4 regions of the Anoxybacillus sp. ST4 genome follow, and region 3 is predicted to be linked to each of the others. Evidence: riboswitches for the same ligand, from Rfam matches in the RefSeq annotation. Region 3 holds a riboswitch; each other region holds the start of a gene.
The links. A riboswitch is a leader RNA that binds a small molecule or an ion and turns the genes downstream of it on or off. The one in region 3 is predicted to bind cobalamin.
Positions count from the first base shown of each region.

Region 1: it holds a riboswitch for cobalamin, as region 3 does, so the genes downstream of both, K1I44_RS02335 (ribonucleoside-diphosphate reductase subunit alpha) here and K1I44_RS00570 (ABC transporter substrate-binding protein) in region 3, are expected to answer to the same signal.
Region 2: it holds a riboswitch for cobalamin, as region 3 does, so the genes downstream of both, K1I44_RS05910 ((2Fe-2S) ferredoxin domain-containing protein) here and K1I44_RS00570 (ABC transporter substrate-binding protein) in region 3, are expected to answer to the same signal.
Region 4: it holds a riboswitch for cobalamin, as region 3 does, so the genes downstream of both, metE (5-methyltetrahydropteroyltriglutamate--homocysteine S-methyltransferase) here and K1I44_RS00570 (ABC transporter substrate-binding protein) in region 3, are expected to answer to the same signal.

Region 1 covers NZ_JAHZOE010000002.1:25,362-29,020, reverse strand. Annotated here, with positions in the region: gene K1I44_RS02340 (cytochrome d ubiquinol oxidase subunit II) at 1-677, shown strand, start outside; cobalamin riboswitch at 772-970, shown strand; gene K1I44_RS02335 (ribonucleoside-diphosphate reductase subunit alpha) at 1,085-3,364, shown strand; gene K1I44_RS02330 (flavodoxin domain-containing protein) at 3,378-3,659, shown strand, end outside.
Region 2 covers NZ_JAHZOE010000005.1:111,751-115,409, reverse strand. Annotated here, with positions in the region: gene K1I44_RS05915 (LacI family DNA-binding transcriptional regulator) at 1-1,010, shown strand, start outside; cobalamin riboswitch at 1,096-1,276, shown strand; gene K1I44_RS05910 ((2Fe-2S) ferredoxin domain-containing protein) at 1,458-1,823, shown strand; gene K1I44_RS05905 (energy-coupling factor ABC transporter permease) at 1,820-2,572, shown strand; gene K1I44_RS05900 (energy-coupling factor ABC transporter substrate-binding protein) at 2,569-2,838, shown strand; gene K1I44_RS05895 (CbiQ family ECF transporter T component) at 2,831-3,541, shown strand; gene K1I44_RS05890 (energy-coupling factor ABC transporter ATP-binding protein) at 3,525-3,659, shown strand, end outside.
Region 3 covers NZ_JAHZOE010000001.1:95,065-98,723, reverse strand. Annotated here, with positions in the region: gene K1I44_RS00575 (ATP-binding protein) at 1-1,183, shown strand, start outside; cobalamin riboswitch at 1,251-1,442, shown strand; gene K1I44_RS00570 (ABC transporter substrate-binding protein) at 1,562-2,518, shown strand; gene K1I44_RS00565 (FecCD family ABC transporter permease) at 2,484-3,506, shown strand; gene K1I44_RS00560 (adenosylcobinamide amidohydrolase) at 3,512-3,659, shown strand, end outside.
Region 4 covers NZ_JAHZOE010000034.1:8,914-12,572, reverse strand. Annotated here, with positions in the region: gene K1I44_RS13655 (acyl-CoA thioesterase) at 1-126, opposite strand, end outside; gene metE (5-methyltetrahydropteroyltriglutamate--homocysteine S-methyltransferase) at 117-2,390, opposite strand; cobalamin riboswitch at 2,532-2,721, opposite strand; gene K1I44_RS13645 (IS66 family transposase) at 3,298-3,659, shown strand, end outside.

The DNA of each region.
Region 1 (3,659 bases), on a different contig from region 3:
TGAGCGGCTTATTGATCCCTGCGTTTTTAATTAGTGTCTTGCCGATTACACACGGATCTTTCGTCGAAACAATAGATGGCGTCAGTCGTCTTCGCCTTGATCGCTTATTTACAAGCCCGCATGAATATGCGTTTATCGCTTTTGCGATTACGAGTACACTTTTTCTTTCTTCCCTTTTGCTTGCGGATTACTCAAACGAAGCTAACGAAGCAGAAGCATATGCAATTTATCGGCGAGATGCACTGATTATCGGACCGTTTGCCCTTCTTTCTTCGCTGTTCATTATGGTCACGATGCGACATGAAGCACGTTGGTTATACGACGGAATGATAACGCATTGGCCGTGGCTTGCCGCTTCCGTCGTTCTATTTCTCCTAGCTGGTGCAGCGCTTTTTCTTCCTTCACGGAAGCAGAAAACGGTGCGCGGAATGCCGCGTCTTGCGGTTGTAGCAATTGTATTACAATATTTTTGTGCAAGTTACGCGTACGGGAAAGCCCACTTACCGTATATGATTTATCCAGATGTGACGATCGAATCGGGATTTACGCATCCCAATACGTTTCGCGCCCTTTTCATCACATATATCGTCGGCTTTGCAATTTTATTTCCAGGTTTCATTTATTTTTGGCGTCTGTTTATGAAAGATCGTCGTTATTTAGCAAATGATGAAAAATAATGATTGCAAATGTTGAGATTTTTCGCTATAGTTTTAAACGTAAACGTTTTTCATACAACATATTGTGATATATAAACAATATAATAACTATATATTGTAACCAACAAGCAAAGGTGTCCGAACGGACTTAATAGGGAATCTGGTGCGAATCCAGAACTGTCCCCGCAACTGTGTGCGCAGACGAAATGGAAACAACACCACTGTATATGTCAGCTTTTGTGGCGCATATATGGGAAGGAATCCAAAGTAGGATGAAGCGCGAGTCAGGAGACCTGCCTTGCTTGTATCGTTTCATATTCTTCGGGGATTGAGAAGATGAAACGATGGTGAAAGCGTGCCTTTTTCCATCGTTTCATCCGCTCAACAAAAGCGGATGTTTTTTATTTTATAAGGGGAAGGGATTTTACATGATGCACATAAAAGAACGAACTGAAGTAAATGAAGAAACGATTCGCACACTATTGTCTCATATTTTCAAAGACTTTCCACACTTATCGAGTGAGCGGTACATCGAGCGTACCGTGCGTGCACTTGCGCACACACGAAAATACGACGACATGATGAACAAACTCATTTTAAATGCACTTGATGAAATCACCGTCGAACAACCAGATTGGACATTTGTAGCGGCTCGCCTCTATTTACAACAACTATACGATGAAGCAGCTACAAACCGCGGCTACAATGCATCCGAAACATACCGCTACTTTTATGAATTGCAAACAACGCTCTGCGATTTTGGCATTTACGATTCATTTTTACTTGAACAATATACGAAAGAGGAGTTACAAGAAGCGAGCGCATGGATCGATCCGAAAAAAGATGAACGATTTACATATATCGGCTTAAAAACATTAGTTGATCGTTATTTAGCAAAAGGCTACAATGGTGAGATTTACGAATTGCCACAAGAGCGCTTTTTAACGATTGCACTAACACTCATGGCTAACGAAAAGAAAGAAAAGCGCATGGAACTTGTAAAAGAAGCGTATTGGGCATTATCTAATCAATATATGACAGTAGCGACACCAACGTATGCAAACGCAGGAAAGTCTTATGGACAGCTTTCAAGCTGCTTTATTGATACAGTCGATGACAGTCTTATTGGCATTTACGAATCGAATACAGACGTTGCACGCCTATCTAAAGGCGGCGGTGGAATTGGTGTGTATTTAGGGAAAATTCGTGCAAGAAATTCTGATATTAAAGGATTTAAAGGTGTATCATCTGGTGTCATTCCGTGGATGCGACAATTAAATAATACAGCGGTATCCGTAGACCAATTAGGAACACGTCAAGGTTCGATTGCCGTCTATTTAGACGTTTGGCATAAAGACATTTTCTCTTTTTTAGATGCGAAGCTGAACAATGGCGATGAGCGACAAAAATGCCATGACTTATTTTACGGTGTATGCATTCCTGATTTATTTATGGAGCAAGTCGAAAAACGTGGTGATTGGTATTTATTCGACCCGCATGAAGTGAAACAAGTGATGGGTTGGAAAGACAAAGACGGAAACCCATTAGGACTTGAAGATTTTTACGATGAACAACGTGGTTCAGGCTCATTCCGAGAAAAATACGAAGAATGTGTCAACCATCCTGACTTGAGTAAAGAGCGTGTACCTGCCATTGAAATTATGAAACGTATCATGAAATCACAATTAGAAACAGGAACGCCGTATATGTTTTATCGCGACGAAGCGAATCGCATGAACCCAAATAAACATGCAGGAATGATTTATTCGTCTAATTTGTGCACCGAAATTATGCAAAATATGTCAGCTACTACAGTAACAAAAGAATACACACAAGATGGAGAAATTATTGTCCATAAAAAACCGGGCGACTTTGTCGTATGTAACTTATCAAGCATTCATTTAGCTCGTGCGGTACAAGACGATGTATTAGAGCGGTTGATTCCTATTCAAGTTCGCATGTTAGATAACGTCATCGACTTAAACGAAAACCGCATCGAAGTGTTACAGGCGGTCATAACGAACAAAAAATATCGAGCAATTGGTCTAGGAGCGTTCTCATGGCATCATTTATTAGCGTTAAAAGGCATCAAGTGGGATAGTGAAGAAAGCGTTCAATTTGCTGATAAATTATTTGAGAAAATCGCTTATCTCACAATCAAGGCAAGCATGGAATTAGCGAAAGAAAAAGGAGCGTATCCTGCTTTCGAAGGCTCGGATTGGCATACAGGCACATACTTTGAACTTCGTGGTTATACATCGCATGATGAGTTAGATTGGGACGATTTAAAACAACAAGTCATGGAGCACGGTGTACGAAACGGCTATTTAATGGCACCCGCACCGAATGCTTCGACTTCCGTTTTAGCAAACGGAACAGCGTCATGCGACCCTGTATTTAACCGTTTATATTTTGAAGAAAAAAAGAATTATAAAATTCCGGTGACTGTACCTGATTTATGTGCCAAAACGTATTGGTATTACGATAACGCTTACGAAGTGGATCAAAAAATGAGCATTCGTCAAAATGCAGCGCGACAAAAACATGTCGATCAGTCTTTAAGCTTTAATTTATATGTATACAACACAATTAAAGCAAAAGATCTTCTTGACTTGCACTTAACCGCATGGAAAGAACGATTGAAATCGACATATTACGTTCGTAGCACAGCAGTAACAATTGAAGAATGTGACGTTTGCTCATCATAAGGGAGAGAAACAAATGAACGTCCTTATTTGTTATACATCAAAAACTGGTAACACAAAAGAAGTCGCCCTTTTGATTGAACAAGCTTTTCGATCGTACGGACATGCTGTAAAAACGATCGATGTTCAACACACATTTGCAATCGAGTCGCTCATCCGTGAAGCACACCTTCTTTTATTCGGTTCATATACGTGGGGGAATGGACAACTTCCAGATGAGATGAGAAAACTGTTACGTTTTCTCATTAAAGAACGAAAACTTCCTTTGCCCCCTGTGGCGCTGTTTGGCACAGGAGAT
Region 2 (3,659 bases), on a different contig from region 3:
CGAAACGAGCGAACGTGGCACCATCGACCGTTTCGCGCGTCATTGCTGACAGTCCGCGCATTAGTGAAAAGACGAAGAAAAAAGTGCGCGAAGCGATGAAAGAGCTCGGCTATCATCCGAATTTTATCGCCCGCAGTTTAGCAAATAAATCGACGCAAGTGATCGGCTTAATTATGCCAAGCTCAGCCGATAAAGCGTTTCAAAACCCGTTTTTCCCAGAAGTCATTCGCGGCATTAGCAAAGCGGTGCATGATCGACAATATGCGTTGCAGTTGTCGACAGGGGAGACGGAAGCGGAAATTTATGAAGGCGTCGTCCATATGGTGCAAGGAAAACGCGTCGATGGGGTCATTTTGCTGTATTCGCGCGCGAACGATAAAATTATGGCGTATTTACAAAAAGAAGACGTGCCGTTTGTCGTCATCGGTAAACCGCATAAAAAAGCGGAGCAAATTACGCACGTTGATAACGATAACGTTCGCGCCGCGCGCGAGGCGACGGAATATTTAATTGAGCTCGGTCATGAACGCATCGCTTTTGTCGGAGGAAATGTAAATCTCATCGTGACGATGGATCGTTTGCGCGGATATGAAAAAGCATTGAAATCGGCTAGTCTTTCGTATCGAAAAGATTACATCGTGCATGAAGAATTTTTAAAAGAAGGCGGCCAAGAGGCGATGAAAGGGTTGCTTTCATTGAAAGAACCGCCAACTGCGCTCGTTGTCGCCGACGATTTGATGGCGCTCGGTGTGTTAAATACGCTTGCGGAAATGGGGTTAAGCGTACCAGCCGATTTGTCGATCGTGAGCTTTAACAACGTGCTTTTATCAGAAATTTCCCGTCCGCCATTAACATCGGTAGACATTAACATTTTCCAGCTCGGCTTTGAAGCAGCAAGAAATTTAATTCAACAAATCGAAAACCCGAATGAGCCAATTAAACGCATCATTATTCCGCATACGCTCGTCAAACGGTTTTCGTGCGATTATTACAAAGCACCTTCTGAATAGGAAGGTGCTCTTTTTTTATAAACAGGCTAGGCGAGAAGAAAAAAATGGTGTATTATATTCTTAACATTTACGCTCTTTGAAAAATATATACGATGAGCAAGTACGGTGCATACGTCCGTATGCTTAAAAGGGAAGAACGGTGCAAAGCCGTCGCGGTACCCGCCACTGTGATGGGGAGTTTCGTTGCAATATGCCACTGATTTTTGGGAAGGCGCAACGAAATGATGAACCTAAGCCAGGAGACCTGCCTGCTTGCGATACGTCGGCTGCCTACGGGAATATAGGTGGACGTGCGGAGACGATGGAAAGCAACGGTTGTGAATACATGATAAGAAATCGCCATAAGAGATACAACGGTTGTGAATGCATGATTGTTTGAATATTTCGTTTTTTTCTGCACCTCTACCTAGAGGTGCTTTTTTATTTTGGAAAAAAGGGGCGACATATATGGCAACATGGAATTTACAAGGAACGACACATCACGTGCTTATTTGCAACGGAGGAAGCTGCATGAGAAAAGGAGGAGAAGAGGTGACGCAAGCGATTCGCGATGAAATTGATCGGTTGCAGTTACATGGGCGCGTTCATACGACGCGTACACGATGCAACGGTCGCTGCGAAGATGCATGTGTCGTCATCGTTTATCCAGAAGGTGTTTGGTATCGTACGATTGATGAACAAATAGGGAGGGACATTGTACGCAATCATGTACGTGACGGGAACATATTGCGCGATTACGTCACGTATACGTATGAACATACAGAATTTGTTATGCCCGAACATAGCGTTGCGACAAGGGGGAAAGAAAAATGAAGCGAAACGCATGGTGGATCGTTTGTACATGCTTGACTGTCTACGTTTTATTTGCGCTTTCACCTTCAGTATATGCGATGCACATTATGGAAGGATTTTTACCTTGGCATTGGGCGCTCGTTTGGTGGTTGTTATTTTTGCCATTTTTCTTCGTCGGTTTACGGACGATGACGCGCATCGTAAAACAACAGCCGGAAATGAAAATGTTGCTTGCGCTAGCGACCGCATTTACATTCGTTCTTTCCGCTTTAAAAATTCCATCTGTCACAGGAAGCAGCTCGCATCCGACAGGGACAGGCCTCGGTGCGCTGTTATTTGGGCCGTTCGTCATGACGGTCATCGGTACGGCTGTGTTAATGTTTCAAGCATTATTGCTTGCGCATGGTGGATTGACAACGCTCGGTGCAAATGCGTTTTCGATGGCGGTTATCGGTCCGTTTGTAGCGTACGTGTTGTTTGTTGCATGCCAAAAGCTTCGCATTTCGATGCGCCTTTCTGTTTTTGTGGCGGCGATGTTTGCCAATTTAGCTACGTATGTGATGACATCGATACAACTTGCGCTAGCATTTCCAGACGCAACAGGCGGGGTATGGGGGGCGTTCTTAAAGTTTGCTTCTATTTTTGCTGTCACTCAAATACCGCTTGCAATTACCGAAGGGCTTCTGACTGTTGTTGTGTGGAATTTTTTACATACGTACACGAAACAAGAATTAAATATATTGCAACAGAAAGGGGCGTCTGTTGAATGAACAATCGACTATTGCTTTTCCTTGCCGCACTTTTGATCGTTTTGCCGCTCGTCGTTGTAAAACATACGGAGTTTGCTGGGGCGGATGCGCTTGCGGAGGAGATGATTCAACAACTTGCGCCCAATTATGAACCGTGGTTCGATGTGTTTTTTGAACCGCCCGGCGGGGAAGTAGAAACGTTGCTATTTTCATTGCAGGCGGCAATTGGAGCGGGAGTGATTGGCTACATTATCGGCTTGTATAGAGGGCGAAAACGAAATGGTTAGCTGGCTTGACGAATGGGCGTATCGCAATCAGCTTTCGAAACTTCGGGCGACATTTAAACTGACATTTTCATTTATTTTGCTTATATGGGCGATGATTGGAACGAATGCTGGTCGTTTTTTCATTGTTGGATGGATGCTTACTTGGCTTATTGTTTATGCACGCTTACCATGGCATGTTTGTTTGCGTGTTTGTTTGCTTATGGCGCTCGTTATTCTTTGGAGTAGCGCACCGCTCCTTTTTTCACTTGATGGTGCTGTTGTGGACGTTTCATATGTAGGTACGATTTGGTTACGAGCGTTTACATGCTCGCTCGTTCTCTTTTTTCTTGCCGCAACAACGCCATTTTTTCGCTTGGCATGCGCACTACAAACATTGCGCATCCCGCGTGTACTAATAGAGCTTCTATTGTTAACGTATCGTTTCATTTTCATGTTGGAAAAGGCAGCAAGAGAGCTGTTTGTGACGGTGCGCGTGAGACAAGGGGAACGAAATTGGCGGATCGCTTCACTTGCTGTTGCACAATTGTTACGCCACACATTGCATCAATATGAGGCGATGGTCATTGCGCAACGAGCGCGCCACGTCTCTTTTACAGTTCCGCGGTGCACGGACGAGCAATTGCCAAAAAGGTATGTCATTGAAGCATCGCTTGGCATCGTTGTTTTGTTTATCGTGGAGGGGTTATATGCTGCAGTTTCATGATGTTCACTATACGTACCGAAATGGTGCGCACGTCTTAAAAGGAGTATCGCTTACGATCGAACGTGGAAAAAAATATGCATTGATCGGAAAAAACGGTTGTGGAAAAACAACATGGTTG
Region 3 (3,659 bases):
GACAAGAATTACGGCACCGCTTAGAAAAATGAGACAAGTCGCGTTTGAAATGGCGCGCGGAAAATTCGATTCCAAAGTGCCGATCGTCACCCATGATGAAATTGGGGAACTGGCTATGGCGTTTAACCAGATGGGTCGGCAATTACAATTTCATATTAATGCGTTAAATCAAGAAAAAGAGCAACTAGCGAGCATTTTAAGTAGCATGGCAGACGGGGTGATTACACTTAATCGAAATGGCGAAGTGCTTGTTACGAATCCGCCTGCCGACCGCTTTTTGCAAGCTTGGTATTATGAACAAGGGAATCGTGAAGACTTGCTGCCGCTTCCTCCCCAAGTGAATGAACTGTTTACAAAGGCCATCATGGAGGAGAAAGAACAAGCAGCAGAAATTGCTTTACAAGGTCGCAATTGGGTCATTGTTATGACGCCGTTGTACAATGGCAAAGTGATTCGCGGGGCGGTTGCAGTGCTTCGAGATATGACAGAAGAACGCCGGCTCGATAAGTTGCGCAAAGATTTTATCGCCAACGTCTCGCATGAGTTGCGAACGCCAATCGCCATGTTGCAAGGGTATAGTGAAGCCATTGTCGACGACATCGCGGCGACAGATGAAGAAAAGAAAGAATTGGCAAAAGTCATTTATGATGAATCGTTGCGCATGGGTCGCCTCGTTAACGACTTGCTTGATTTAGCGCGTATGGAAGCAGGACATTTAACGCTTCATAAAGAGCGCGTGCCGCTTCGTTCATACACCGAGCGCATCATTCATAAGTTTCAAGCGTTAGCGAAAGAAAAAGGAGTTCGCTTGCTCGTGGACATAAATGAAGAATTTGTCGTGTTGCTTGACCCTGACCGTATCGAACAAGTGCTGACGAATTTAATTGATAATGCTCTTCGTCACACAGATGACGGTGGGGAAGTTCGTGTCATAGTCGATGGGGACGAAGAGGCGGTGCGCATTTCTGTTCGAGACTCAGGCTCTGGCATTGCTGAAGAAGATTTGCCGTTCGTGTTTGAGCGCTTTTACAAAGCGGATAAAGCACGTACACGCGGTCGCTCTGGCACAGGATTAGGTCTTGCGATTGCGAAAAACATCGTTGAGGCGCATAAAGGAACGATCGCCGTTCATAGTAAGCTCGGCGAAGGAACGATGTTTACATTTACACTTCCATTGAAATAGAAAATTTTTGTTGTCATAAGCGATGTTTTCGGCTATGATAGAAACGTAAAAATTGTTCGACAATTGTATACGTTCGTTGCAAAAAGGTGTCGAATGGGAAACCTAGTAGACTTAATAGGGAATCTGGTGCAAGTCCAGAACTGTCCCCGCAACTGTAAATGCTGACGAAATGAAGGACGCCACTGTACAATTCGTATGGGAAGGCTTCAAAGTAGGATGACGCATAAGTCAGTAGACCTGCCTTTTTGCATCGTCATTCGCGTCTTCGGGGAGTGAGACGTCGAAACGACAAAGGTGACGGTTGTCTTTTGTTGTTTCCAGCTCATTCCATTCGGGGTGAGCTTTTTATTTTTATATACATAAAGAGGGGGAAAAACGATGAAAAAGTGGAAACAGTATGTATGGCTTTTGGTGCTCGTGCTGACGCTCGGATTAGCGGCGTGCGCGAATAACGCAGAGCCGGCAAAAGAGACAAAGCAAGAGGAGAAAGTAGCGGAGGTCGCATTTCCTGTCACAGTAAAAGATGCGTTTGGTGACGTGACGATTGAAAAGGAGCCAGCGAAGATCGTTTCGCTTATCCCGAGCAATACAGAAATTGCGTATGCGTTAGGACTTGGTGACAAAATCGTTGGTGTAAGCGATTTTGATAACTATCCGGAAGATGTGAAAAATAAAGAAAAAATCGGCGACATGGAGTTTAATGTTGAAAAAATTATCGCACTTCAGCCGGACGTTGTGCTTGCACACGCGTCAAGTGCACATAACTCTGAAGAAGGATTAAAACAATTGAAAGATGCGGGCATTACAGTCATTGTTGTGCCAAATGCTACATCGTTGAATGACGTGTATGCTTCCATTGAACTAATCGGTAAAGCGACAGGGAAAACGAAAGAAGCATCGGACGTTGTGAAACAAATGAAGCAAAAAATCGATGCCATTGCTGAAAAAGCAAAAGAGGTGAAAGAAGAAGCAACCGTTTGGATCGAAGTCTCGCCTGCACCAGAAATTTATACAGCTGGAAAAGGAACATTTATGGATGAAATGTTAGCGATCATTCATGCGAAAAATGCGGCAGGTGATCAAGAAGGATGGCCGATGTTTACAGAAGAAGATGCAGTGGCGTTAAACCCGGATGTCATTATTACGACGTACGGTTATTACACGCCGAACGCAGTTGAGCAAGTGCTCGCTCGCCCAGCATGGAAAGACGTCCCTGCCATTAAAAATAAACGCGTATATGACGTCAATTCGGATTTAGTTTCTCGTCCAGGACCACGTTTAGCTGAAGGGGTCGAAGAAATTGCCAAAGCCGTTTATCCAGACATTTTTCAATAATTACATCGTTGCATCAATCATTGCGATAGCTGCCATATTGTTAGGGATATCGATTGGATCACAATCGATTCCCTTTTCTTCTATATGGGGGACATTGATTCATACACCGACAGTGCCTGCCACCGATTCGCAAATCATTGTTTCGATTCGTCTACCGAGGGTTGTGCTCGCTTTTCTCATCGGAGCAGCTTTAGCTATAGCGGGCGTTGCTTTTCAAGGACTATTGAAAAACGTTTTGGCTGACCCGTACACGATCGGTGTCTCATCTGGGGCAGCTGTCGGAGCGGTCATCGTTTTTTTCTTTCACCTTTATCTGCCGTTTCTTGGGCGTTTTACGTTGCCGATTGTTAGCGTTATTTTTGCACTCATCACATTGTTGTTCGTTTTGTTGTTCGCTCGTCTTGCCGAGCCAAATATGGCAATGGAGACGATTGTTTTAATTGGTATTATGATGAACGCTTTTTTCGGTTCGCTCATTTCGCTCATGGTTGCCCTAAGTGGAGAAGAGCTACGTCAAGTCATCGGCTGGCTTATGGGGAGCGTAGCGATGCGCGGTTGGTCGTACGTTTCCTTGTTTTTTCCGTTTTTCGTGATCGGTTCTATCGGTCTATTTGTTCACACTCGCGAGCTAAACGCATTTTCGTTTGGGGAACAAGCAGCTGCAAGCATTGGCGTGCATGTGTTACAGCGCAAACTATTTATTTTGTTGAGCGCATCGCTACTTACAGGAGCAGCTGTGGCAGTATCAGGAACGATCGGGTTTGTTGGTCTTGTCATCCCTCATATGACGCGTCTCATTTGTGGAGCTAATCATAAAAGATTATTGCCGCTTTCTTTTTTGTATGGGGGAACGTTTCTCGTATTAGCAGATTTAGTTGCGCGAACGATCGTTGCCCCGCGGGAGTTGCCGATTGGAGTCATCACATCATTTATTGGCGCACCATTGTTTGCAATATTGTTATTTAAAAGTTTAAGACGGAAGACGTGATCGATATGATAGATGTAAAGCACGTTTCGTATCAATATGGGGAAAAAAAAGTGTTGGAAGATGTTTCGTTTACCGTTTATGAAGGGGAGTTTTTCGGTATGTTAGGACCGAACGGAAGCGGGAAAACGACGCTAATGAAACTGATGAGCCGTG
Region 4 (3,659 bases), on a different contig from region 3:
TATTGCCGCAATTTCATCAATATAAGCTAAAACCGTACCGCCAAAAATCGTGCCGAGATGGTTTGTATCAGAAGGTAATACGAGCCGTGTTTGAATCGTTTTTGATTGCTCGACGCTTACTTCCATGACTTTTTCCCTCCGTAAGCTAAGAGTCGCTTGCGATATTCGTGTGCGGCTTCCACCATCACTTGAAGTGCGGCAATCGTTTCTTCTTCTTTTCGAGTTTTTAATCCACAATCGGGATTGACCCAAAATTGTTCTGGACGAAGAACGCGAAGTGCCCGTTCGATTTGTTCGCTTAGTTCTTCTTTTGTCGGAATGCGTGGGCTATGAATGTCATACACCCCTAATCCGATTCCCTTCTCATACTCATATGTTTCAAATACAGAAACAAGTTCACCATGGCTTCGTGACGATTCAATGGAGATGACATCCGCATCAAGCTCATCAATGATATGCATCATATGTTCAAACTGTGAATAGCACATATGGGTGTGAATTTGCGTCTCCTTTTTCACCGATGAGGTCGTGATACGAAATGCGATAACGGCATCTTCCCAATATGATGCATGTTTTTTTGTTTTCAAAGGCAATCCTTCCCGTAATGCTGGCTCATCGACTTGAATGATGCGTATTCCTTCTTTTTCTAACTGCAGCACTTCTTCACGCATCGCAAGAGCGAGCTGAATGAGCACACGTTTCCGTGAAATATCGTTGCGAACGAACGACCAGTTTAAAATAGTTACTGGTCCTGTTAACATTCCTTTCACAGGTTTAGTCGTTAATGATTGGGCATATACTGTTTCTTCTATGGTCATCGGTTGTTGATAGGCAATATCGCTAAAAATAATAGGTGGGCGCACACAACGTGATCCATATGATTGCACCCAACCGTTTGTTGTGCATGCCATCCCTTGTAGTTTTTCGCCAAAAAACTCGACCATGTCTGTGCGCTCGAATTCGCCATGGACAAGTACATCGAGCTGTAGTTGTTCCTGAATATCGATCCATTTTTCAATTTCTTTCTTGATAAACGATTTGTACCTTTCGTCTTTCCACTCCCCCTTTTTCCATTTCATCCGAGCTTGGCGCACGTCGCTCGTTTGTGGAAAACTGCCAATTGTCGTTGTCGGCAAAAGTGGAAGCTGCAAATGGGCTCGTTGTGCTTTTTGTCTTTCGCTGTAAGATGTTCGGTTTAATGGAACGGTTGTGATATCGTCTGTTTGTTTAGATTGACGGAACTTGGAAAAATAAACGGTTGTTTGTTCATCGTATTTGATTAGCTCGTCGATCGTTACGTTTCCTTTCATATGCTCTGTCAACATACGTATTTCATCTAATTTTTCATCCGCAAATGATAAAGTACTAGCAAGTTCTGTTGGTAACGTATGTTCATGTTTTGTTGTGACAGGGACATGTATTAAGCTGCAAGACGGTTGAATGATCAGTTGTTCAGAAACGCCTGCTAAATGATGAAGGAGCTTCGCTTTTTGCACAAGCGAACTTTTCCATACATTTCGGCCGTCGACAATACCAGCAACTAATATTTTATCTTTCGGAAATCCGTAAGTATTTATGTCTTCCATGTTTTCGCCATCATCATGAACAAAATCAAGCCCAATGCCTGCGACAGGCAAAGCAACAACTTCACGGTAATGAGATACGCTAGCAAAATACGTTTGTAAAATAATATTTATGTTCGGTATATCGCGGTGAAAAACGTTGTATACATGATGAAATGCGTTGATGATATCATCGTCTATATCTTGAACGAGAATCGGTTCATCCATTTGTACGAACGACACTCCAGCCTCACCTAGTTGTTTTAACAATTCCACATAAACAGGAACTAAGTGTGCAAGATGCTTTCGCCATTCGTTGCGATCGTATTGTTTCGAAAGTAAAAGAAATGTAATCGGTCCAAGTAACACAGGCTTTGCTTCAATATGGAACGTTTCTTTTATTAGTTTGTATTCTTTCAATAGCCGATTTTCCACCAATTTCGGCTTAGTTTGCCCGATTTCAGGAACGATGTAGTGATAATTTGTATTAAACCATTTCGTCATTTCAAGGGCATGTTGTCCGTTCGTGCCACGCGCCATCGCAAAGTATTGCTCTAGCGGATTAACTATTTGTTTGAATCGCTCTGGAATATATCCGAACATAAATGCTGTATCTAACACGTGATCGTATAAGGAAAAATCTCCGATCGGAATGAGATCAATTCCTTTCTCGACTTGTTTGCGAATCGAATCAAGTCGAATCGTTTCCATCGTTTTTGTGAACTGCTCTTCGTTCATTTGCCCATTCCAAAAAGATTCTAATGCTTTTTTCCATTCCCTCTTTTCTCCAATACGTGGATATCCTACATTCGAACTGTAGATTAACATATACAAGCACCTCCAGTTATTTTATCCCAATCAAGCAGAAAAACCCCCTTCCAAACAGAAGGAGGGCATAGCTAACTCGTATTGAGATACGTGAAGTGCCTCAACATCATATGTCCTCACTCCTCCCTATGACGCGTAGGTCGTAAGTGCATACAACAGGCAGGTCTCCTGACTTAGCTTCATCGCCGTTTATCTCCTTCCCATTTCGCGTGAAACAGTGGATGATGATAAACAGCTCTGCATCACAGTGGCGCGACCGTGTTGGATTTTCACCAAACTTCCCTTTTAAGATTCACAGCATGTGTGAACCACCTGTTGCGTGAACTTATTATTTTGTTGTATAAAATTCAGAATAAACGAACTTTTTGTTTTTTTCAACTGAAATATTTTCTCGTGTGGAGTTTTGAGAGATGTAACGCCGTAGGTAACTATTCAGCCTCCAACTAGAGAAAGTTAGAAAGATACGTTTAAAACTTTCTATTTCCTGTCTAAAGGTATCACTAATCGACAGGAGAGGTGAAGACGATGAAAGAAGAATAAATTCTAGCCGTGTATCATCAAGGACCTAAAGCTGTTGTGTAATTAGTCAAAACATTAATGAATCAAATCGAACAATTACAATAACGGGGGCGAGTAGTTGGACGCACGAAAAAAACAGTACTAACAGCTATTTGTCGCCTTCTTCCGATCCGTTTCGTCCTTCGAACCTCCTTGCGGAAGAAAACAGGCAAGCGCCCAGGTGGACAGATCGGACATCGGAGGTATATGCTCCAAAAGGTGGCTAACCCGCACCATATCGTTGTACACCGAGTAACCCAATGCCAAGGATGCGTGCGGGGCATCGCTAGAACAGGTGCCGGTCCATCAATGCCTTACCCGACAAGTATGGGACTTTCCAACTTTGCCGATGGAAGTCACCCAGCAAGAATGTGAAGTCAAGTTTTATCACCATTGTCATCGTCTTCACCAAGCGGAGTTTCCTGTCCGCGTCACGAACCCAGTACAATATGAACTAAGAGTCAAAGCACTGCTTGTTTATCTCACAAAATATCAATTGCTTCCTTATCACCAGACGGCAGAGCTCATTAAAGATGTTGTTAGTCATTGGATCAGCGAAGGGACGCTGGTAAAGATCAACCGGGAAGCCGGCGAATGTCTGGCCGACATTCGTCCCCTTTTTCATAAGGTGTTGTTGGTTTCTCGCGTTCTTCACGTAGATGAAATAGGCTTTCAGTTGCAGGGAAAACGAAACTGCTTCATGTCACAAGT